3 regions of the Bradyrhizobium sp. BRP19 genome follow, and region 2 is predicted to be linked to each of the others. Evidence: riboswitches for the same ligand, from Rfam matches in the RefSeq annotation. Region 2 holds a riboswitch; each other region holds the start of a gene.
The links. A riboswitch is a leader RNA that binds a small molecule or an ion and turns the genes downstream of it on or off. The one in region 2 is predicted to bind cobalamin.
Positions count from the first base shown of each region.

Region 1: it holds a riboswitch for cobalamin, as region 2 does, so the genes downstream of both, metE (5-methyltetrahydropteroyltriglutamate--homocysteine S-methyltransferase) here and I6F36_RS26420 (TonB-dependent receptor) in region 2, are expected to answer to the same signal.
Region 3: it holds a riboswitch for cobalamin, as region 2 does, so the genes downstream of both, I6F36_RS31840 (ribonucleoside-diphosphate reductase subunit alpha) here and I6F36_RS26420 (TonB-dependent receptor) in region 2, are expected to answer to the same signal.

Region 1 is NZ_JADYVZ010000017.1:43,297-50,800, reverse strand. Features, by position in the region: gene I6F36_RS32110 (nodulate formation efficiency C protein) at 615-1,397, opposite strand; cobalamin riboswitch at 2,405-2,608, shown strand; gene metE (5-methyltetrahydropteroyltriglutamate--homocysteine S-methyltransferase) at 2,711-5,056, shown strand; gene I6F36_RS32100 (hemerythrin domain-containing protein) at 6,324-6,923, opposite strand.
Region 2 is NZ_JADYVZ010000010.1:118,968-126,471, forward strand. Features, by position in the region: gene cobF (precorrin-6A synthase (deacetylating)) at 1-630, shown strand, start outside; gene cobT (nicotinate-nucleotide--dimethylbenzimidazole phosphoribosyltransferase) at 636-1,688, shown strand; gene I6F36_RS26415 (histidine phosphatase family protein) at 1,695-2,267, opposite strand; cobalamin riboswitch at 2,340-2,543, shown strand; gene I6F36_RS26420 (TonB-dependent receptor) at 2,656-5,013, shown strand; gene I6F36_RS26425 (PepSY domain-containing protein) at 5,026-6,462, shown strand; gene I6F36_RS26430 (hydantoinase/oxoprolinase family protein) at 6,926-7,504, shown strand, end outside.
Region 3 is NZ_JADYVZ010000016.1:108,868-116,371, reverse strand. Features, by position in the region: gene I6F36_RS31850 (outer membrane protein) at 1-431, shown strand, start outside; gene I6F36_RS31845 (ribonucleotide-diphosphate reductase subunit beta) at 1,610-2,284, opposite strand; partial or broken gene I6F36_RS39755 (ribonucleotide-diphosphate reductase subunit beta) at 2,401-2,535, opposite strand; gene I6F36_RS31840 (ribonucleoside-diphosphate reductase subunit alpha) at 2,673-4,616, opposite strand; cobalamin riboswitch at 4,720-4,874, opposite strand; partial or broken gene I6F36_RS31835 (IS5/IS1182 family transposase) at 5,000-5,146, opposite strand; gene I6F36_RS31830 (N-acetyltransferase) at 5,577-6,218, opposite strand; gene I6F36_RS31825 (ISAs1 family transposase) at 7,410-7,504, opposite strand, start outside.

The sequences.
Region 1 (7,504 bases), on a different contig from region 2:
GTTTTCCCATGCTTCAAATCCGGATCTACGATGCGCAGACGAATGCGTGCGAGGAAATCTAGCGGGCGACTCAGTCCGGTCTTCGATGCCTCGCGCACGGCTCCGGCTCCTCGTTGAGGGCACTCGAAGGACCGGTGGTCAAGCCGGGGCCGCTAACACTGCCCCATTACCCTATTAACCGGTTTCGTCGCAGCAGTCGATCCCGCGTGCCACCTCGGCCTCGGAATGGTCACGCTCTTGCGGGTGCCAGTCAGTCGCGTGATGCGCGGTTCGCACGCCGGATGGCCCAGTCCCGTGAAGAATGGCGTAGAGAGCTGGTTCTCTCGCAAATGGTGTCCTTCCACTGCGTGGGGTGCGCCGAGGTCAAGCCGCTTCTCGCAAGGCGCACGCGCCGCTGAGCTCGACTCCTCGCAGAAAGAGTCGGAGGTAATCGTGCTGCCCCATTTTCTCGATGGCCGGCTGAAGGCCGCGGGAAAGCTCGCGACTGTTCAAGGTGTAAACACCGGTAAGTTTAGAGCTGATAGTCTTGCCGTTGCTCTGAGGCGTTCGGCCCTGCAGGAGCTACGGCGCGATCTTGCTCTGCGCGATCATTTACCGAGGCCTTTCGCTCCCTTCTAATCCTCCCGTTCCTTTGGCTCCATGCGAGCGAACCAGGAGCCAGGAGGAAAAGCCGCGATACGCTTGGCAAAGGAGGATTGCGGCTCCCAATCTTGTCCTTCACTCTTCTCGAAAGTGATGACCCCGTTGTATGTAAAATAGCGGGGCCCTGGGATATTACAGTTCACCACAAGCAAAACGCGCCACAGATCACCTTTCTCGGTCGGCTTGTCATTCTGCTTCGGCAAGTAGTCCACTCCAACAGGATCTACGATAGTGCAGCTGCCCTGCCGCAGAAGATCACCGAGCCGACCTTGCATGGTCGTCACAAAGTTGAAGTTGGCCGGGTCATGCAGAAAGCCAACATTTGCGTCCCTTTCGCCATCCTTGACTTCACTGGCGATCAACGAGAGCGCGAAGGCGCGCCAGCCCAATTCCATTGGCTTCGCATAGGACGACGCAAGTTCAATCGTCCCGTCGAGCGCGGCCTTCCAGGTGATAACGTACTCTTCGTCTGATTTATCATCCCGGTGCCTGGTCCAAGAAACAAAAACATATTCATTTTGGTCAAGTTCAGCGACGCCCCACATCCGAGGGACGAACTGTGCCACCTTCGAGACGTTGGAGATAACTTGTTCTATTGTCTCACCGTCTTGCGCTCGCCACGTTGACTTGACTCTTTCGACAAGGGGGCTGTCGTTAGCGCGAACAGTGTTGCTCGTCGCAGCCAGCCCGGCCAGGCAGATCAGGGATCGACTGAGCCAAAGCCATAGCGCGCGTCTTCCTGACGTTTTCTTCATAACCGTCGGCCTATCCGGTCTCATCCACACGCAATTCTAGAGCGGGCAACCTTCAACCTGTTATGCGCGAGCGCAAGAAGTTAGCGGCGACGCGACGGGGCGACCACTGGTTTTCCCGTGCGAGCAGGCGCTCCCCTCTATGTCACGCGCCGCTAACTTCACTGCCACCGACAGCCTCAATTTGCTGTGCTGGACATGCCCAGCAGGAGGACTGGGCATGCAGAGGACGTGCATTCTTCGTGCCAGATAATAGACGGCAATTCGCACCGGTTTTGCGTCCTCTTTGTCGACTTTCCGACTGGCGCATGTCTCGATGTTTCCGTTCAACCTCTCCAGCGCGGCTTATGCATCCCGTCACGCACCGGATGTTCGACGACACAGCGGAACGCCTCGGTGCCAAGTTCCTGATGAGAAGTGGCAGCACGTTTGCCGTCATTGAACCGTGTGGTTCGGTTATCGTTGCCGGAATGTGGGCTTTCGATCTCTGCCATGCCTTCGGGCACTTTCGGCCAAGGGGCCATGGCGCGTTTGGCGCTCCTTTCGAGACGTGCGGCGCTCCGGAGGTCGAGAACAGCCTCAGGCAGCGCGCTTTGTACTCGATGGCGAACGGCGCCAAGCCGATCTTCGCCGAGCATTTGGGGTGTGGCTGGCACCGCAAATCAAAGGTGCTGCCCGGGTATGTTGCTGGCTTAGCCAGGTGTCTTGGGCCTATTCAACACGGATCTGTTGGTCGAGAAGGTGGCTGGATGGCGCACGTGCTCGAACCGCTGGGAAGCCGGGACTGGCGACAAATGCGTTCTGCTCGAGGCAGCAATCCCGACCGCACAAGCCGCATTTGTCCCTTCCACCGATCTGCCATGCGCCCTGCGATGCTCATTGCGATATCGCTGATTGGAGGGCACTTCTACATCAGCTCAATGGTAGAGATGCACGGTCATTCGCGTAGCAGATGTCGCAGCATCAGCTTGAGACATAATCTGAGAGGTTGACGGAAGACTTCTCTTGCCGATAATCCAAGTCGTCGAGGTTCTCCGGTTTCCATTTGATCCGGAGCTAAGAGGGAAGCCGGTGAATATGCCGGCGCTGCCCCCGCAACTGTGAGCGGCGAGCCGCTGTCCAACGATGTCACTGAAGCCTGCGCGGCTTCGGGAAGGCCGGACAGCAGCGATGACCTGCGAGCCAGGAGACCTGCCCCGACACTATATTCGTCCACGGGCGGGGTGTCCCGGTGGTGCGCCAAGCAGCCGTCGCACCGCGCGACTTCCGCTGCCTGCGTCCGCCATGGCCTTTGCCCCCAACATGGGGTTAACGCTATGTCTCTTCTCTCCCTTCCTGTTGCCACGCTCGGAACGCCACGCATCGGTCCAAGGCGCGAGCTCAAATTCGCTCTAGAAAGCTACTGGGCCGGAAAAAGCAGCGAACAGCAGTTGCTCGAGGACGCAGCTGGCCTGCGTGCCGCGAACTGGGCCCGTCAGAAATCTATCGGCGTCACGGTCATTCCATCGAACGATTTCTCGCTGTATGACCAGGTGCTCGACACAAGTGTCATGGTTGGCGCCATCCCGGAGATCTACGCCTCGAAAGCCGAATCCGTTTCGCTCAAGACGTACTTCGCCATGGCCCGCGGTTCACAATGCGACGACCAGGATGCGAGTTGCGGTCACGGACCGCGCGGATTTGGCGCACCCGCGCAGGAGATGACCAAGTGGTTCGACACCAACTATCACTATATGGTCCCCGAGTTTCACAGGGGACAGACTTTCAGGCTATGCTCTCGCAAGCCGATCGAGGAGTATGAGGAAGCCAAGGCCCTTGGCTTTCAGACCCGCCCCGTCCTGATCGGGCCGGTCACATTCCTAAAGCTCGGCAAGAGTCCCGATCCCACGTTCCAGCCACTCTCACTACTGGATGAACTGATACCGCCCTATATCGAGGTTATGCAGGAATTGGCCAAACGTGGGGCAAATTGGGTTCAGTTCGACGAGCCCAGCCTAGTTCTTGATCTGGATGAGGGGACGCGAAAATCTTTGCGACATGCCTATGACCGGCTCGCCAAGGAGGGGCCGGCGATCAAGATCATGGTTGCCAGCTATTTCGGCGACCTCGGCGACAATCTGGACACCGCCTTGAGCCTGCCAGTTGCCGGGCTGCACCTCGATCTGGTTCGAGCGCCACAGTTGTTGCACCAGATCATCGCTGGCGGCCGAAGTGATCTCGTCATGTCGCTCGGTGTCGTCGACGGTCGGAATGTATGGCGGTCGAATTTGTCGTCGCTGCGCCAGCGGCTCGAACCCGCGATTGCGAAGCTCGGCAAGGATCGTGTACAGATCGCCCCATCCTGCTCGCTGCTTCATGTGCCGGTCGATGTTGAACTCGAGACCGGGCTCGCTTCCGACGTCAAGAGCTGGCTTGCTTTCTCGGTCCAGAAGATGCGGGAGCTTGCGATCCTAGCGCGTGCACTCGCAGGCGACCAGAATGTTGCGTTAGCTCTTGCCGAGTCGGAAGGTGCCGCGACTGTTCGCCGGACTTCGCCGAAAATCCGTGATGCCAATGTCGCTGTCCGGATGAGAGCGATCGACCAGACCATGTGTCGGCGCGCGAGCCCATTTGCCCGTCGGGCCGAGATCCAAAGCAATCGATTCGGACTACCGGCTTTTCCTACCACGACGATCGGATCATTTCCGCAGACCACAGAGATCCGGAATGCCCGTGCGGCGCATGCGCGAGGTGCGATAAGCGACGAGCAATACGACAAGTTCCTCAAGGAGGAGACTGCGCGCGCCGTACGTTGGCAGGAGGACATCGGTCTTGACGTCCTCGTGCACGGCGAGTTTGAGCGCAATGACATGGTGCAGTACTTCGGCGAGCAACTCGCCGGCTTCGTATTTACCAAGAGCGGATGGGTGCAGTCCTACGGCTCGCGCTGCGTCAGGCCACCGATCCTGTTTGGCGATGTAGCACGGCCGAAGCCTATCACCGTGGACTGGTGGCGCTACGCGCAATCACTAACAAGGAAGCCGATGAAAGCGATGTTGACCGGACCGGTGACGATCTTGAACTGGTCCTTTGTTCGTGATGATATTCCCAGAAGCGAGGTCTGCCGCCAGATTGCGCTCGCGATCCGAGACGAAGTCCGCGATCTCGAGAATGCTGGTGCGACCATGATCCAGATCGACGAAGCTGCAGTCCGCGAAGGATTGCCGTTGCGTCGATCGGAGTGGGCGGCTTATCTCGACTGGGCCGTCGATTGCTTCCGCATCTGTTCATCGGGCGTCGCCGATCAAACGCAAATTCATACGCATATGTGCTACTCGGAGTTCAACGACATCATTGGTGCGATCGCTGCAATGGACGCGGATGTCATCTCGATCGAGACATCGCGCTCGAAAATGGAACTACTCGACGCGTTCAGGAACTACGAATATCCAAATCAGATCGGGCCGGGCGTGTACGACATCCACTCTCCACGCGTTCCCGAGACAGGCGAAATGAAGGAGCTGATGGTGTTGGCTCGGACGCGGCTGCAGGATTCGCAGCTCTGGATCAATCCAGACTGCGGCCTGAAGACGCGCAAATGGGAGGAGGTTCGGCCAGCACTAGCGAACATGGTCGCTGCCGCCCGCGAACTGCGCGCTGCATTCGATCCGCGAGGCCGTTGATCCGGGCTTCGGTCTCTTTTCGACAAAGCTGATCCGCTTGTGGTCATTTGCGCGGGAGCCTTAGGAACATAAAAAATGCCCCGCCCCGCTTAGCGGGCCGGGCGAAAGTCTGGGAGGAGCGACGCTGACGCATTCGCGCGGACTTCCATCGGCGAAGCCGCCAGTTCGATCACGGCGAGGACATTCGCCGAAAATCTGAGCCGAGTTGAAGCACAAGCTCAGCGTAGCTCAATTATGCCGTGGTATGCGACCGTATAGCCTGAGAGTTAGAATCTACACCAAGGTTTGTCGCTCATGAGCACGTCGGCACGATTACGATAGCAGCGAGGGGGCATGCCGGGCGGTCGCCGCAGGACACCAACAGCAAACTCGGTGCGCTTTCCTGCCTGGAGCCTTATGTTCGATTAGGGCGACGTAAGCCCGGCTCCATGGATCTCGCAAGCTTATCCAATGCATAAGCGGTTGCTAAATTTGAACCTTGCTTAAGGCAGTCCTTGGTCGACCGGTTCCACCCGATAGTCGGGTTTCGGCTTGGGCGCTGAGGAGCACCCTATCGGCACCGCGGCATCATCAAGCTCGTGACACCCTCCGCATGGTCCGCTCATAGATCTCAAACAGAGGTTTCTGGACCTAATTACCGGAGCGTCGCCGATGCCTATGGCCGCTCCAAGGCCAATGGGAGGGCATGCTGCACGCCGCATACACGTATGTAGGATCGCGATGAAGCGGACACGCGTCAGGAACGAGCATTATTTACGATGCGGATCCCCATAGCTTGTTGAAATCCAATTGCGCCAGAACTGGTCGTGGCGATCCACGTCCAGCGCCTTGCTGTTGGTGCTGAACGTACCCGGGACTGGCAGTGCCTCGCATTTCGCGTGCAGTGAGTAGGACCGGCTGCGGCCGGATGTCTCAGAGCGTATGGGGCGGGGCTCAAGGAGTGCTTCGCCGCACCCGCGCGGCGGCAATCGTCCGTCCTCATCGGTCGGCGGACATGAGAGGCGTCCGTTTCGCGCGATATCACTGCGCAACTGACAGACCTGCGAGGTTTACATTGTGGTGCCGGAACCAGAGCTCAGCTAGGCTCGGCCATGCTGTTTGCGCCGGTGGTCGAGGAAGCGATCACATTGCGCAGAAGCCATTTTGGGGGTGCGGCAGCCTACGTGCCCGCGAGCACCCCCATTTTCTTTCGACAGAATGAGCATGAGGTCCACTTCCTGCTGTCAAACGGCCGCGATCAATACGGCCCGTCCGTCTCGGCGCTGTGTCACGGATTGCCGGCCTTGGCGGACGACAACGCGACCGAGCTCCGTTCGGCCTCAGCTTCTTGCTCCAATTGCAGAATATGCGCTCTTAGCGCATCGGAAGTCGCTGCTGCTGTCTCGCTGAACAGCGGATCTCCATCATTCGTGAGGGCGGAAGCGATTTCGGTCCAATCCTTAGCCGAGAGAGCCTTCAGAGCGGCGGGAAAGAAATCTCGTTCTTCCCACATCATGTGGTGCCGCTCGCGTACTATAAAGTCGCGTATGATATTGCCGACGTCTTGCCGAAAGAGGTCACGATCGGCGAGAATAGCGTCAATAGCTCGCGCGAAGTGGTGCAAACGGTCGACGACTTCCTGGTGTTCAAGCGCGAGATCGCCCACGATTGCAGCTGCCTCCGGATCGCGAGACTTGAGCTTGAAAAAAATCAAGTCTTCCTGTGGATGATGGTACACCTCGGGGTAAACCTCGAAATAGCTGATAATCGCGCGAATGACCTCATAATCGGGGCGGATCCCCTTCTCAAAAATCTCCAATTCGCGTTGAAGAGCGACCAGAAGAAGATCAATGTTGCGATGCTCTCGAAGCAGAAGATCGATTATCATTGCGGTGTTCCTGGAGGCACAATCTAGGCTGGAAGCGATTTCTGCCATTTGCAAGACTGCCCAAGCCGAATTCGGTGTCCTTCGCGGGGCTGCGATTTGTCCGCGCCATTCGACGCAAAAAGTAGCGCGCTTCAATTTGAGCTGGCGTAAATCAACTTAGCTGAAGTGTTGCACAAAGCTCCTGGGCAGTCCGTCGTTACGCAGCACGACCGCACAGCGCACGAAACCACCTGATAGAGGTATTGGGCTGCCTCGTCCTCGCGGTAGATCTCGCTATTGGGAGTGAGACGCTTCGGTCTCGGAATTATGCCAAATGGTCCACGACGATGAGGTCGCCCACGCAAGACGCTGGTCGGATGGCGTCTCATCTCGCTAGAACTGGCGGCCTGGGCGTGCATGGCGGACCTATCTTACCAACGTCGATTCGACGCAGATTGGCTGCTCCTGACGAATTGGGAAATTTGGATGTTTTCCCTAGGTAGAAGCCCCTAAGTATTTACACGTAAGTCCATGAGCGGGGCGTCTTGTATGGGGCGGCGCGGTCACTTGGTTGCTCAAACATGCTCAAATCGGATTAGGAA
Region 2 (7,504 bases):
TCCGATCTCGCCGATCTCAGGCGAACGATCTGCGCCGGTGTGCTCACCAACAAAACGACGCGCATCGCCGAATTCGATCTTCCCGTGCGCGATGCGACCGAGGCGGACTACCGCAAGGGCGTCGACGATTGGCACGATGCGGTGGCCGCGATTTGGTCGCAGACGATAGCTGGGCATCTCGAAGATGAGGGCAAGGTCGCGCTGCTGATCTGGGGCGATCCTTCGCTCTATGATTCTTCGCTGCGCATTGCGCGGCGGCTCGATCCATTGCCGACAATCGAGGTCGTGCCTGGGATCACCTCGATCCAGGCGCTGTGCGCGGCGCATGCGCTGCCGCTCAACGACATCGGCGAGCCGTTTCTGGTCACGACGGGGCGGCGCTTGCGCGAAGGCGGCTGGCCGCAGGGCGTCGATACCGTCGTCGTGATGCTCGATGGCGGCACGGCGTTCCAATCGCTGGATCCAGAAGGCCTGCAGATCTGGTGGGGTGCCTATCTCGGCATGCCCGATCAGATCATCATGTCCGGCGCGCTGGCTGAACTGGGCGCGCGCATTGCCGCCGTGCGGCAGGACGCACGCGAGCGGCACGGCTGGATCATGGACAGCTACATCATCAAACGCAGGCGTTGAGCAGCATGCTTCCCGAATGGGTTACCCAGAACTGCCCCGAGGTCTCCGCTGTTCATCGCGAGGCGGCCATTGCGCGGCAGGCGCAACTGACGAAGCCGACCGGCGCGCTCGGCCGGCTCGAGCAGCTCGCAATCGAGCTTGCGGGCCTGCAGGCCACCGAGCAACCGCGCGCCGCGCGGGTGCCGATCATCATCTTCGCCGGCGACCACGGCATCGTCGCGCAGGGCGTGTCGGCCTATCCGCAAGCCGTCACCATCGCGATGATGACGAATTTTGCTGCCGGTGGCGCCGCGATCTCGGTGCTGGCGCGCGAGCTGGGTTCGAGCCTCGAGGTGGTCGACGCCGGCACGCTGACCGAGGCGCAGATCGCGGGAATCGTCACCGACAAGCCGCGCAGCGGCACCCGCGATTTCAGTGTCGAGGCCGCGCTCACGCCCACGGAATTGGCCTTCGCCTTCGAGGCCGGCCAGCGCGCGGTGGCGCGCGCCGAGGCCGGCCGGCCTGATCTCTTGATCTTCGGCGAGATGGGGATCGGCAACACCACGACCTCAGCAGCGATTGCTGCGAGCCTGCTCGGTGTGAGTGCCGACGAGATCGCGGGCAGCGGCACCGGCGTCGATGCGTCGGGCCGCGCGCACAAGGTGCGGGTGATCGATGCGGCGATCGCGCATCACGGCGTTGCGGGGGCGTCACCCGAAAAAATCCTGTGCGCGGTCGGCGGCCTCGAGATTGCGGCGATCTCGGGTGCGATCATCGCGGCCGCGCAACGCCGCATCCCCGTGTTGATCGACGGCTTTATCGTCTCGGTGGCGGCGCTGACGGCGGTGCGCCTCAACCCGTCCTGCCAGCCGTTCCTGTTGCCCTCGCATCAATCGGCGGAGCAGGGACATCGGCTGGTGTTGCGCGCGCTGAATGTGCAGCCGCTGATCAGCCTCGATCTCAGGCTCGGCGAGGGGTCGGGGGCGGCGATCGCGCTGCCGCTGGTGCGCTCGGCCTGCGCACTTCACAACGGTATGGCGACGTTCGCGCAGGCCAATGTGCCGGATCGGTCTTCTTGATGCGGCTCAAGCCACGCGCTGGTTGACCGACACGACGCGCCAACCGCCCGCCAGCCGGTCGATCCGGGTCAGCGACAGCGGATCGACGACGAAGCGCAGCGCGGCCTCCGGTGTGAGATCGAGCGCGATGCAGAGCGCAGCGCGTATGGTGCCGGAATGGACGACCAGTGCTGCGGAGCCTGCGCCAATCTGGGCCAGGCCCAGGCGGACGCGGGCGACCTGATCCGCAAAGCTCTCGCCGTTCGGCGGCCGTCCGTGCGCGGGATCGCGCCAGACCTGCGCGTAGGCCTCGCCGCCGGTCGCGGCGAGCTCGTCATGCCGATGACCGGTCCAGTCGCCGAAATCCTGCTCTCCGAATTCGCTGACCAGCTCCGGTTCGAGTCCCAGGGCGCGCGCCGTCTCGACCGTGCGCCGCGATGGGCTGGCATAGCCGGCGACATCCGCGGGCAAGAGGCGCCTCAGGGCCGCCAATGCAGCGTGATCGCCGAGGTCGGCCCGCGCATCGGCCGCATGGATCGTCCCGGGCACGCCCGCGACGGCCGCATGCCTGATCAACCAGAGGAAGGTCTCGCCTTCCATGCTCATCTCCAAGGAAGTTGGTTGCTGTGGCCCCAACGCCGCAACTGGCACATTGACTCTGTCTTGGTGGTAATCCTAGATGCTCGCGACGGTTTTCCCGAGAGGGAATGAAAAGGGAATGCGGTGCGGGGAAAATTGTCCCCAATGCCGCGGCTGCCCCCGCAACTGTAAGCGGTGAATCCTTCGTCACGAGCCACTGGGTCCTCGGTCCCGGGAAGGCGACGAAGCGGTCACGACCCGCGAGCCAGGAGACCTGCCGTCAGCCGTGGTCACACGCGAAGATGTCGGTCGGGGAGTACAGACATTCGGCTTCATCGGACGGCTAAGGCCGAAGGTGAAACCTCGTTCGCTGTGACGTGCCACTGACGTCATACCGAGGTTTTCACCTGTGTCTTCCATCCGTATCGCACGACCGCGCCGCGTTCTGCTGGTTTCCGCCGCGTTCACGTCCTTTGCCGCTCTTGGTCCGCCTGCCGCTCTGGCGCAGCAGGCCCGAGAGCCGCTGCCGCCCATCGAGGTGTCGCCCGCCCAGGCCCGCAAGCCGGCCAAACCGGCAGCAGGAACGGCGCAGAGCGCGCGCCGCGCGGCAGCGCGCAGGCCGGCGGCTGTATCCGCAGCGCCAAGACCCGTCACGCCGGATTCGACGCCGCAAACGCCGCTCAACTCCAACGCCGTTGCCGAAAGCGCCTCGCGGCTCGGCCTGACGGTGCGGCAGACGCCCGCGACCGTCGAAGTTGTCTCCGCCGAAACCATGCGCGAGCAGGGCTATCGCACCGTGTCCGAGGTGGCGCAGGGCGCCGTCGGCGTCACCTCCGGCGACAACCCGGCCGAACCTTCCGCCTTCTCCATGCGCGGCTTCACCAACAGCCAGATCAACACGCTCTACAACGGCATCAAGATCGGTCCGCAGAACATGACCTCGCGGATCGTGGATACCGCCAATCTGGAGGCTGTGGAATTCCTCAAGGGCCCGGCCTCGCTGATTTCGGGCGAGGGCGCCGCGGGCGGTGCCATCAACTTCGTCACCAAGCAGCCCCACACCGGACCTGTCCGTAACGATGCCAATTTCTCCTGGGATTCGCTGAACTCGTTCCGTGCCCATTACGGCTCCGGCGGCAGCACCAATGTGCAAGGCCTGGACTATCGCTTCGACATCAGCCGTTCCGCCCTCAACGGCTTTGCCGATGACACCAATGTCAAGACGTTCGGCACGTCCGGCCAGCTCAACTACCGTGTTTCCGACAGCCTCAGGATCTGGGGTGCGGTCGAATATCGTGAAGACCGCTCGAAGGCCTATTGGGGCGCGCCGCTGGTGCCGGTGGCCTTCAGCGGTTCGCATGCGACGACGGGGATCGTCTCCGGCAATTACGTCTCGAATTACAACGGAACGAATCTCGGTGCCGTCACCATCGACGACCGCACCTTCAACACCAATTACAACGTTCTCGATAACCGCAACGTGGCGCAGGAAGTGTGGCTGCGTGGCGGCTTCGAGCTGAAGCTCGCGCCTGACCTCACGCTGAAAAGTCAGGCCTATGGCTATGGCGCGGAACGAACCTGGTTCAACAACGAGATCGAGGCGTTCAATTCCACCACGAACCTGGTCGATCGCGAGCGTTTCTATGTCGCCCACAGCCAGCGGCTGGTCGGCAACATCACCGACCTGATCTGGGATACAAATATTGCGGGCTTCGACAATCGGCTCGTGACGACGCTGTCGTCGAGCTATCTCGATTTCGTCAGGCCCGGTGCGGCAAACTTTCCCGGCGATTCCGTTTCGCTGGTCGACCCCAACCGCGGTTTCTACGGCTTGCTCACGACACAGCAGCAGACCGCGCGCATCGACAACGAGGCGCTGTCATTCGAGGACCGGCTCAAGCTGACGCGCAGCTTCGCGCTGATCGGCGGCCTTCGTGTCGAGCACATCGGGCTCGACCGCAACTCGACCGACAAGAACGGTGTGGAGAAGGTGGGCTTCCCATTCAGGAAAGACTGGGCGCCGGTGACGGGCCGCATCGGCTACACCTGGGAGGCCGTTCCCGGCCTCACCTTCTTCAGCCAGTACGCCACCGGCGCCGACGTCGCAGCCAACAATATCTTCCTGCTCTCGCCCACCCAGCCGCTCGATCTGACCACCGCGCGCACCTATGAGACCGGTGTCAAGCACCTGTTCTGGGACAATCGGGCGGAGTGGTCGTTCTCGGCCTATGACATCCTGCGCAAGAACGTCTATGCGGCCGCCGGCGGCATGCAACTCAACATCGCCGGACGACAGGAGTCGAAAGGCGTCGAGCTTGCCGCCTCGATACGCCCGATCGAGCCGCTGCGGCTGTGGGGCAACATCGCCTATGTCGATGCGCGCTATGCCGACTACAATTTTGCCGGCGGCTCGTTCTCCGGCAACACGCCGCCAAACGTGCCGCGTATCGTCGCCAACGCCGGCGCGTCGTATCGCTTCTTCACACCATGGCCGGTGGAGCTTGGCATCACCGGCCGTCATGTCGGCGACCGCTACAACACCGATGCCAACGTCGTGACGATGAAGGCTTACACCGTGGCCGACGTCTACGCCTTCGTCGACATCCCCAAGACGGCGTTCAATGCGGTCGACCAGGCCCGCCTGACCTTCCGTGTCCGCAACATCACTGATAAGCGCTATGCGATCTGGGGCGATCCGTTCTATCCGGACCAGATCCTCCTGGGCGCGCCGCGCACCTACGAGATCTCGGCCGCGTTCAAATGGTGAGGCCCTGAGCGCATGATGGGCGCGATCGTCCTCACGCATCGCTGGCTCGGCATCGCGTTCTGCCTGCTGTTCGCGATGTGGTTCGCGACGGGAATCGTGATGCACTTCGTCCCGTTTCCGTCGCTGACGGAAGCGGAGCGATTTGCCGGACTTGTGCCGGTCGATCGCGACGGGACGAAGATCTCGGTCGCGGACGCCGTTGCGGCGAGCGGGATTGCCGATGCCACGCGTGTTCGGCTGATCCAGCGGAGCGATGGACCGGTCTACGTCGTCTCGGGCTCCACAGGTTCGCGAGCGGTTCGCGCCTCCGATGGAGGAGACGCGCCGGTAACATCAGCCGATGTCGCGCTCACCATCGTGCAAGCTTATTCACGTCAGCGCGGGCTCGACGCGCCGCGCGCCGCGATCGTCGCGCAGTCGGACTACGATCAGTGGAGCGTGCCGAACGGTTTTGATCGGCATCGCCCCTTGTTTCGCGCCGCTCTCGGCGATGCCCCTGGAACGGAGGTCTACGTTTCGTCGCTGACCGGCGAAGTCGTCCTGGATACGACGCGCAGCGAGCGCGCGTGGAACTGGGCCGGCAGCGTGCTGCACTGGATCTATCCGACAATTCTCCGCAGCAGCTGGGCGCTGTGGGATCGCGTGGTCTGGACGCTGTCGCTGCTGGCCCTGATCGCAGCATTGCTTGGCGCGGTGCTCGGAATCGTGCGTGTGAAAATGCGGGGACGCCAGCTCTCGTCGCCCTATCGTGGCTGGCACGCCCTGCATCACATCATCGGTCTCGTCGCGACCGTGTTTGTGCTGACCTGGATCTTCAGCGGCTGGCTGTCGATGGATCACGGCCGCCTGTTCTCGCGCGGGCAACTGACTCCGACAGAGGCCGGCGTGGTCGATGCCGCCCCGGATTGGCGAGACGCGTCGTCGCTCGATCCGCAGCCAATATCGCCGTTGGCCCGCGAGGTCGAATGGTTCGCCTTCAACGGCCATGTCTATCGGCGCGACCGGGTTGGTCTCGGCCGTCAGGCGTTGATCAGGGCAGGGGACGCGCCGCGCGATGGACCGGCGTCATACCTGGATAGGCAGGAGATCGGCGACCTGACGGCGCGCCTTGGCGCCGGCTGTGCCGCACCGCTTCTGCTCGCCGGCAACGACGGCTATCCGGCGCAATCCGCACTTCCGGGGGCTCCAGTCTACCGCACGACCTGCGGCGATCTCTGGTTCGATGTCGATGCTGCCGATGGCAAGCTGCTGCAAAGGCTGGACCCGTCGCGCCGCGTCTATCGCTGGCTCTACAGTGCGCTGCACACGCTCGACTTCCCGATTCTGCTGGCTCATGCGCGGCTGCGTGACGCTCTCATTGTCGGGCTCTGTACGCTCGGGCTGATGTTCTCCATCACCGGCATCGTCATCGGTTGGCGGCGCTTGCGGGCATGGCTGGCGAGCGCATAGCCAGTCGCGAAATCTCCGTACCCGGCGCGACCCGTTCGGCGCGCCGGGTTATCCACCAGCGGCCGGTGATGTCCTCGCTTACCGACCGTACAATAAAGAGAGGCTGAGCCGACCTGCGTGCATAGCTCTTGGTCAGTGCTGTCTCCCGCACCGCCGACCGATCGCCTGCAAATTAGACAAATGGCCTTGTGCGATCCGATTGCAGTGCAACGGGCGCTTCTATTTGCCTCGAAGAATCCAAGGGTGCGCTGCACATTTTGACTTCGCGGCCTTCTGCTCTCTGCGCGAGCAGCGCTGCACGGAAACGTGCAGCCGATGCTGCGCCGCGCAAGGCCGGTGGCTTGCTAGCGCTTTGGTTTGCGACAACTCTGACCCTATCCCGCGGCCATCGCTCTGTCGCACGCTCGCACGTGATGGCATGACAGGGAATGATGATGAACGTCACGCGTAGCTGATTGTGCAGATGAGCGATCCCGGCAATCATTGGGAGGTCGGCACCGATATCGGTGGCACCTTCACCGACATCATCGCGATCCGGCGCGATTCCGCGGAAGCGCGGATTGCGAAGGTGCCGTCGCGCCCCGACGCACCGGTGCAAGCGATGCTGGAGGCGATCGAGGCGGTCGGCCTGCGCAAGAGCGAGGTGAAGCGCTTCGTCCACGGCACCACGCGCGTGACCAACGCGATCGTCGAGAACCGGCTGCCGAAGGTGGCGCTGGTCGCGACCGAAGGCTTTGCCGACGTGCTCGAGATCGCGCGCTATCGCCGCCGAGACCTCTACCGGCTCGACATTCCGCCGAAATCGCCGCCTCTGGTGCCGCCTGAACGCTGCTTTGGGCTCGCCGAGCGCCTCGATCATGAGGGGCGGGTGCTGAAGGCGCTCGAGGAAGCGGAGGTCGAACGCCTGGTGGCGTGGCTGAAGGGGACCGGCGTGCAGAGCGTCGCAGTCGCGCTCCTTCACGCTTATGCCAATCCGGTGCATGAAAAGATGCTGGGCGAGCGGCTCAAGGATGTGGTCGCTCACGTCTCGCTCTCACACGAG
Region 3 (7,504 bases), on a different contig from region 2:
ACGCGAACCTTGCTTTCGCAGGCGTCCGGGATGACTCCACGCTTGATGCATTCGGCCTGTTCACGGGCCAAGTCGGCTATGCCTGGAATAACGTGCTGCTTTATGTAAGAGGTGGGGCTGCAGTCGTCCGTGACAAATACCGGGTCTCCGATTTTGCGACCGGGCTCACTATCGACAACGGCAGCGAAACTCGTTGGGGCGGCACGGTAGGGGCGGGCCTTGAATTTGGCTTTGCTCCGAACTGGTCCATCGGCGTTGAATACGACCACCTGTTCATGGGTCGTCGGGATGTGGATTTCTTTTTTTCACCCGGACTCGTGGGTGTTCCGGTGGGCACTTTTGCAGGGACTGCCCGTATCGGTCAGGACGTCGATATCGGCTTGGTCCGTGTGAACTACCGGTGGGGTGGCGTGATCGCCACGACCTATTGATCGATCTTCGCCAAAATGGCGCGGGTTCGCACCAATATCTGAGCCGCATCGCGGCATAGAAACCTTGGCAACAGGGACTCGCATCAATGGCGCTATCGGCTTCTTGTCGGTACATCGGCTCGAGCTGGTTAGGCGTGGTTCAAAGGAATCTGGCTGATCTGGTTATGACGCAGCGCCACGGCGAAGATCGCGGCGAACTCAAGCGTGCTGCCGTGGTCGAACGCCAGCCGCTTAGTGGCTGGCTGCGCCGATTTCCCGGACCCGTGCCTCCACCTGCATCACCGTCGGCTTTTCGGCCGTCGGAGAATGATGAGGCAAAAAATAGTTTTGTCGACCGTCGTAGTTAACCCGGCCCTCGCTTAGGGAGACACAGGTCATCGATTACAATCGTTCCGGTCGGCCGCACTGGCCACCTCGGACGAAAGGCCGACGAGCGGTCGAAGCGGCGCTCGTGCGAGGGTGGGACATAACGTCGACGACGTGATGGCTTGCGTCATCGTCGCTGCCGATCTCTGCGCCCGATCAGCCTGCCGAACCCCCGCTGGCGCGGATCAATTGGGAGCGCCTCGGAGAGCGGATGCAAAATCTCCAGAGGTGGATCGGCAGCGCTGAAGCGGAACTCTTGTGCTAGGACAGAAACGCGGCTGTCATCCGAGCCGCATTGCCAGCGTCTGCTCGTAGTAGATCACCTCCGCGAAGCCACGGCCGAGGAAGACCGTCAGTGGGTCGGCGACGAAATCAAGCGCGAAGGGGGATGAAGAACAAATCGGTTTGCCTGATCCGACCGGGCTGCAATGAAGATGCCCCCCTTTGACAGGGTTGCCCTCTTTACAACTTCCGATTGCGTGATAGTAATCCCCTCTAGCCCTACGAGGGGGGCGGCCGTGGCGATCATCGAGAACATTCGTCTGCTCAAGGGCGTAGCCGTGTTGCGCTGATTTACTTCATGAGACCCACCTCACCGACCTGCGGAAATACTGTAAACCCTAGCCGCCATCAGCAATGGAGCGCATGTACCGGCTTAACCCAACAAACCATCTGTGTGTCCGGTTTTGTCGCGCTGCAATCAAGACGCCACGATGAGGAGGTCCGGTTCTATGCCTTTGTCATGCTGGCGGGTGACGGCGACGACTACCGGCGCCTGCCGCTGTCAATGCCGCTAGCATGAATAAAATGGGCTAGATACGGCCGAAAGTCGCCCACACCCCGTCTTCGCCGTCCCAGCTGCCGCGGCTCGCCGCCTTGGAGTACTCCGTGGCGCGCTGCTCGAAGAAATTGGCGTGCTCGACGCCATTGAGAATCTCGACGAGCCACGGCAGCGGATGCGCCTTGAGCTGGGTGAACCCGCCCTCCTTCGCCTCGAAGAAGCCGAAGACCGGGGCAATCCGGAGTTGGGCCAGTCGCCAGTCGGCGACGTAGCGGACGTAGGCGTGGATATGCTCAGGCAGCATGCCCTCGATCTTGCCAAGACCGAAGGCGAGCTCGACGAAGTTCTCCTCCAGCTTCACCATGGTCTTGGCGACGTCGACAATGTCGTCGCGGACGGAGCGCGTCACCGCGCCGGTTTCGCGGTGCCATTCGTGAAATAGCTTGATGATGCCCTCGCAGTGGAGACTCTCGTCGCGCACTGACCAGCTTACGATCTGTCCCATGCCGTTCATCTTGTTGTGGCGTGGGAAGTTCAGCAGCATGGCGAAGCTGGCGAACAAGGCCATGCCTTCGGTGAAGGCGCCGAACATCGCCAGGGTACGGGCGACATCCGCCACGCTGTCGACGCCGAACTCGTGCATGTAGTCCGCCTTGGCGCGCATCTGCGCATAGCCGCGGAATGCCTCGAACTCGGTCTTAGGCATACCGAGCGTCTTGAGCAGCAGGGCATAGGCGTCGATATGAACCGTCTCCTGTTAGTGAAAGCGGCCATCATCATCTGGACGGTGAGTGGCTGGAAGAGCGGAATGTACCGCTTGAAATAATTGTCGCCGACCTCGATGTCCGACTGAGTGAAGAAACGGAAGATCTGGGTGAGCAGCGCGCGCTCGCTGTCGGTGACGCGGTCCGAAGCCCAGTCGTTGAGGTCGGCGCCGAGCGGCACCTCCTCGCCCATCCAGTGGGTCTGCTGCTGGCGCTTCCAGAACTCGTAAGCCCAGGCATAGCGATCGACGTCGTAGCTGCCGGTCGAGTCAAGGAGGCCGACGCGTCCCTTGCCGATCAACGTGCGCGGATCGGCGCGCGACAGATCGATCACTGACATGCGAGGCACTCCTCATAGTCGGTGCGCTGCCGCGCCGGCTGCTGCGTCGGCGTTGCATCCCCGGCAATCTTGCCGGCGAACGCCGCGCGCGAGATCGACTTTGATCGACAGTAGTAGAGGCTCTTCACCCCACGCTTCCACGCCGTCCAGTGCAGCATGTGGAGGTCCCACTTATCGACGTCGGCCGGCAGATAGAGGTTGATCGACTGGCTCTGGCAAATCAACGCGGCGCGGTCGGCGGCAAGCTCGACGATCCAGCGCTGGTCGATCTCGAAGGCGGTGCGAAAGATCGCTTTCTCGTGCTCCGACAGGACGTCGAGATGGGCGACCGATCCGTCGTGCGCGATGATCGACTCCCAGGTCGCCGAGGTGTCGGCGCCTTTCGCGGCCAGCACCTTAGCGAGGTGCGGATTGCGCACCGAGATGGCGCCGGATAGCGTCTTGTGGGTGTAGATGTTGGCCGGGATCGGCTCAGTGCAGGCGCTGGTGCCGCCGCAGATGATGCTGATCGAGGCGGTCGGCGCGATTGCGATCTTGGGGCTGAAGCGCGCCATCACGCCGCGTTCCAGGGCATCCGGGCACGGGCCACGCTCGCGAGCGAGCGCCACGGATGCCGCATCGGCATCGCGACGAAGTTTTCGGAACATGTTCAGATTGAATGACTTGGCCAGGGTACCCTCCATTGGAATGCCCTTGGCCTGGAGAAACGAGTGGAAGCCCATGACGCCGAGGCCAACGGAGCGCTCGCGCAGGGCGGCGTAGCGGGCACGCTTCATTCCGTCCGGCGCCACCGTGATGAAGTGCGTGAGCACGTTGTCTAGGAAGCGCATGACGTCCTCGATGAAGCCGGGCTCCTCATTCCACTGGTCCCAGGTCTCGAGGTTGAGCGACGACAGGCAGCACACCGCGGTGCGCTCCTCGCCGCGATGATCGATGCCGGTCGACACGGTAATCTCGCTGCACAGGTTGGAGGTCGAGACCTTGAGGCCGAGCTCGCGCTGGTGCTTGGGGAGCGCACGGTTCACGGTGTCGATGAACAAGAGATAAGGCTCGCCGGTCTGCAGCCGGTTCTCAAGGATGCGTTGCCACAGCTGGCGGGCATCGATCTCGCGGACAACCTCGTTAGTCTTCGGGCTGCGCAGAGCGAATGCGGTGCCGGCGCCCACGGCACACATGAACTCGTCGGTGACGTTGATGCTGTGATGTAGGTTGAGGCTCTTGCGGTTGAAGTCACCAGACGCCTTGCGGATCTCGAGGAACTCCTCGATCTCGGGATGGTGGATATCGAGATAGACCGCCGCCGAGCCGCGCCGCAACGAGCCCTGGCTGATCGCCAGCGTGAGGCCGTCCATGACGTGGATGAACGGGATGATGCCCGAGGTGACGCCGCCCCTCGCCTTCTCGCCGATTGAGCGAACATTACCCCAGTAGGTGCCGATGCCGCCGCCATTGGAAGCAAGCCAGACGTTCTCGTTCCAGGTGCCGACGATGCCTTCGAGCGAGTCCGACACTGAGTTAAGGAAGCACGAGATCGGAAGGCCGCGCGTCGTGCCGCCGTTGGAGAGCACCGGTGTGGCCGGCATGAACCACAGCCGAGACATCGCATCATATAGACGTTGGGCATGCGCAACATTGTCCGCGAAGGCGCAAGACACTCGGGCGAACATGTCCTGGAGGCCTTCGCCGGCGAGCAGATAGCGGTCGGTCAGCGTCAGCCTACCAAACGAGGTCAGCAGGTCGTCGCGCGACCGATCGAGCGAAAGGTCAGACGGAGTTGGCGATCGCGCGGGGGGCCTCGGCAGGGGAGCCGGCAATGCTGGGGGCTGCACAAGACACAGTTCAGGTGTGGTAGGCTTTGCCTGCGCTGAGGGCTGCCGCACACTCGGCAGCTCAATGAGATGACCATACTGATCGAAATCGTAAGACGCCGACATCGGCAACCCCGTGATATTTGGGGGCTGGGACCGTGCGGACGACTTGCGAGGAGACCCGGCCAATGTCCCCGGCTGCAAGCGACCCACCGGGCACCCCGCCCGAGGACATGGGTTCTGTCGCGGTAGGTTTCCTGGCTCGCGGGTCTTCCCAGCGCTGTCGCGCTAATGCCTCGGAATAGCCGCTGCCGGCACAATGGGTTCCCCTTAACTCCGTGCCACCATATATGCGAATTGAAAACCACGACGACACCACATATAGAAGCCGTTGCCCAGACTCGTCAAGACGGCACAGTCAAGTTAACCAGTTGGAGCAGCCCCGAGGTCGAGGTTCGAAATTCGCCGAGCGCCTGTCCTGAGAGCCTCACTCAAAAAGCATAGATGTCTCAAGGCCTGGCCAATCGGCGAGTTAGGAGCCTCAGATGGGCGACGAGCGGCCAGGCGAGCTCGGTAGCGGCGGAACCTTCGAAGTCTTTGCAGAGATGCCGACATCTGCCGAGCCACGCAAAGGTGCGCTCGACGACCGAGCGCCTGCGATCGGCCAAGATGTGCTCAAGCCTTTGGAAGTGGCGTCGCAAATTCTCCAACAGGGGAACAGCAACCCTGGACATCCTGAATGTTGGCATCGATCGGTTCGCGGTCCGCGAATTGAGTTGGGCCGGATCGGGTTTCGGTAGCCATACGCGTCTCGCCATTCATCGCTTTCTGTGGCCCTTAGATCAAAAATTGTCTGGAGCCCGACCGCAATCGATGCAGCCGCCCGTGGCAATGTCCCACGCTTAGTGGATTTGACCCCGCCAGCTCTCACATCAGACGTGCCAACTTTGCCGAAGAGGCGATTCGTATGCTTTTCGCAGGCCGGGCGAGCCGCCTCACGTGCTCAGTTGTCTGGCCGCGAACATAAGCCGTCCTGACCGAACGCGGTCATGTCAGGTTATTGGCAATCAATCCTAACGGGATGAGCTATGCTTGAGTCTGGGTGACGAGCCGATCCGGCGGCGCGGCCTTGCTGGGTGGGAATGAAGCCGTTCGCAACATTGGCGTGAGCGGCGGCGAAGAACCGTGTTGTATCTCACCAACGACCTTGAAGCCGTGACGTTGGTAAAAGGGAATGTTTTCAGGGTTCGAGCTTTCGAGGTAGGCAACAATGCCGTTCTCATCGCATCGTTGAAGGGCGTATTTCATCAGCAACGTGCCAAGCCCTTTTCCGATCCAGTTCGGATCGACGGCAATGAGCGGCAGATACCAATGTGGCTCGTGGGGACGATGTTCGGCCATTCTCCGCCGCAAGTGTGCCATATCCTCGGTAATCTCCGGGCGCAGGGATAGCGCCATGATTGCATCCAATGCCTCCTCGTCTTGCTGCACGTTGGGAGGCAGCCACAGGGCCGCGCCACGAATCTCTCCCGCGACGTAGGCTGTGCCATGTGCAAATGCTCGGCCCCCACAGGCGTCAATGAACTGAGGCATGCTCCTAAGGTATTGCCTTGGGTCAGGCCAGCTCCAACGCATCAACGGATCCGCGGCAAAGCCGAGCACAATGGTCCAGACAGTGCTTGCACGAATGTTTGCGTTCGCAGATCTGATATCTGATTCTTCTGTCATGATGTCGTTTTCGGGGCTCTGTTTTGGCATTGGCCTTCCAAGGAGGAGCATGGCATCGACACATCTGACGGTGAGCGGAATGGATGCACCGACGGGGACCCGCCGGGTGCATTTGGTTTCCCTTCCGAGATCTCCGCCTGTCTCAGACGGCTGACGTTGACGGCCACTTCGGACGAAGGCTCCTTGGTCGGCAATGCTTGGATCTACATATTCCTGGCGGGCTTCTGCGCTTCCACGCCCTATCTGGAACCCGCCCCGCCCTTCCCAAAGGAAGCTCCGACGTTCTCAAGGTCGACACGGTTCGGGTGCAACCGTCCGCGAAGGGAATGACATGAGGACGCCTCTGAGATTGCAAGTGCGAAGAAGTCAGGGCATGGCGAACATCGGGCGATGGCTGCCTGAACCGGGCTCCGGCACGAGCAAACAGCTTGCCAGGTGTCGCGCGTCGAGGTCCAGACTAGGCAAGGAATCATCACCTCGTCTCGTATTGAGTGGTTCTCGTAAGTTTCTTGGTCAAAACACATGCTAAGTGCGAAACCTCCATTGCCAACGTCGTGTCCGCGGCCACCGGCAGAGAGAGCTTTCGTCTGCGAGAGTCATATGCGTAGTACAGCGGCTTTCCAATTATCGCATGTTGTCTGCGCTCCTTGATGTTCTTGTGTCCAACAGCTCTCGGCGCATCATCGCCGCGATTCGCGATTGTCGGATCAAGGCAACGCGACTGGATACCACGACGCTGCCGCCGTGGACCTACTGGACAACGCAACTTGGGATCGCGCGAGAGCTTTCGTGCCTTGATTGATCGTCAGACGTGTCGATCGCTCGCACAACGGCGTTAGCTCTATCGAGCGAAAACGTTGCTGTCGTGCCCTCGTCGAACTTGACGCCTAGGTCAGTTGTATCCGCCGCGATCCTTGCCATAGTGGGAAAGACAGCAGGCTGACGTAGTTGCGTGAGTAATTCTCGTAAAAGAGGTTTTTGGCCACAAGCGTTGATGGCTTCGTAGGACTTGTTCCAACTCACTCCCTGATCGGAACGGTTTGGAAGATTTCTTGGCGCTGGTATGCTTGCCACACCGGGTCCGAGATCCACGTGGTGAGTCATGCTGTTTCATTCTGTCTTGGAAAACTGTAGTCGCCGGGGCAGCATATCAGGAGGCATTGTAGCGAAGACCTCCCCAGAATGGTAGGGCTATCGCATATGGGCAAGAGCGCTGAGAAGGAAGTCATTATTCCATCTGGCTTCGAGCATTTTGTGGCTGGTGCGCACGGGGCCTGGTGTCGCCT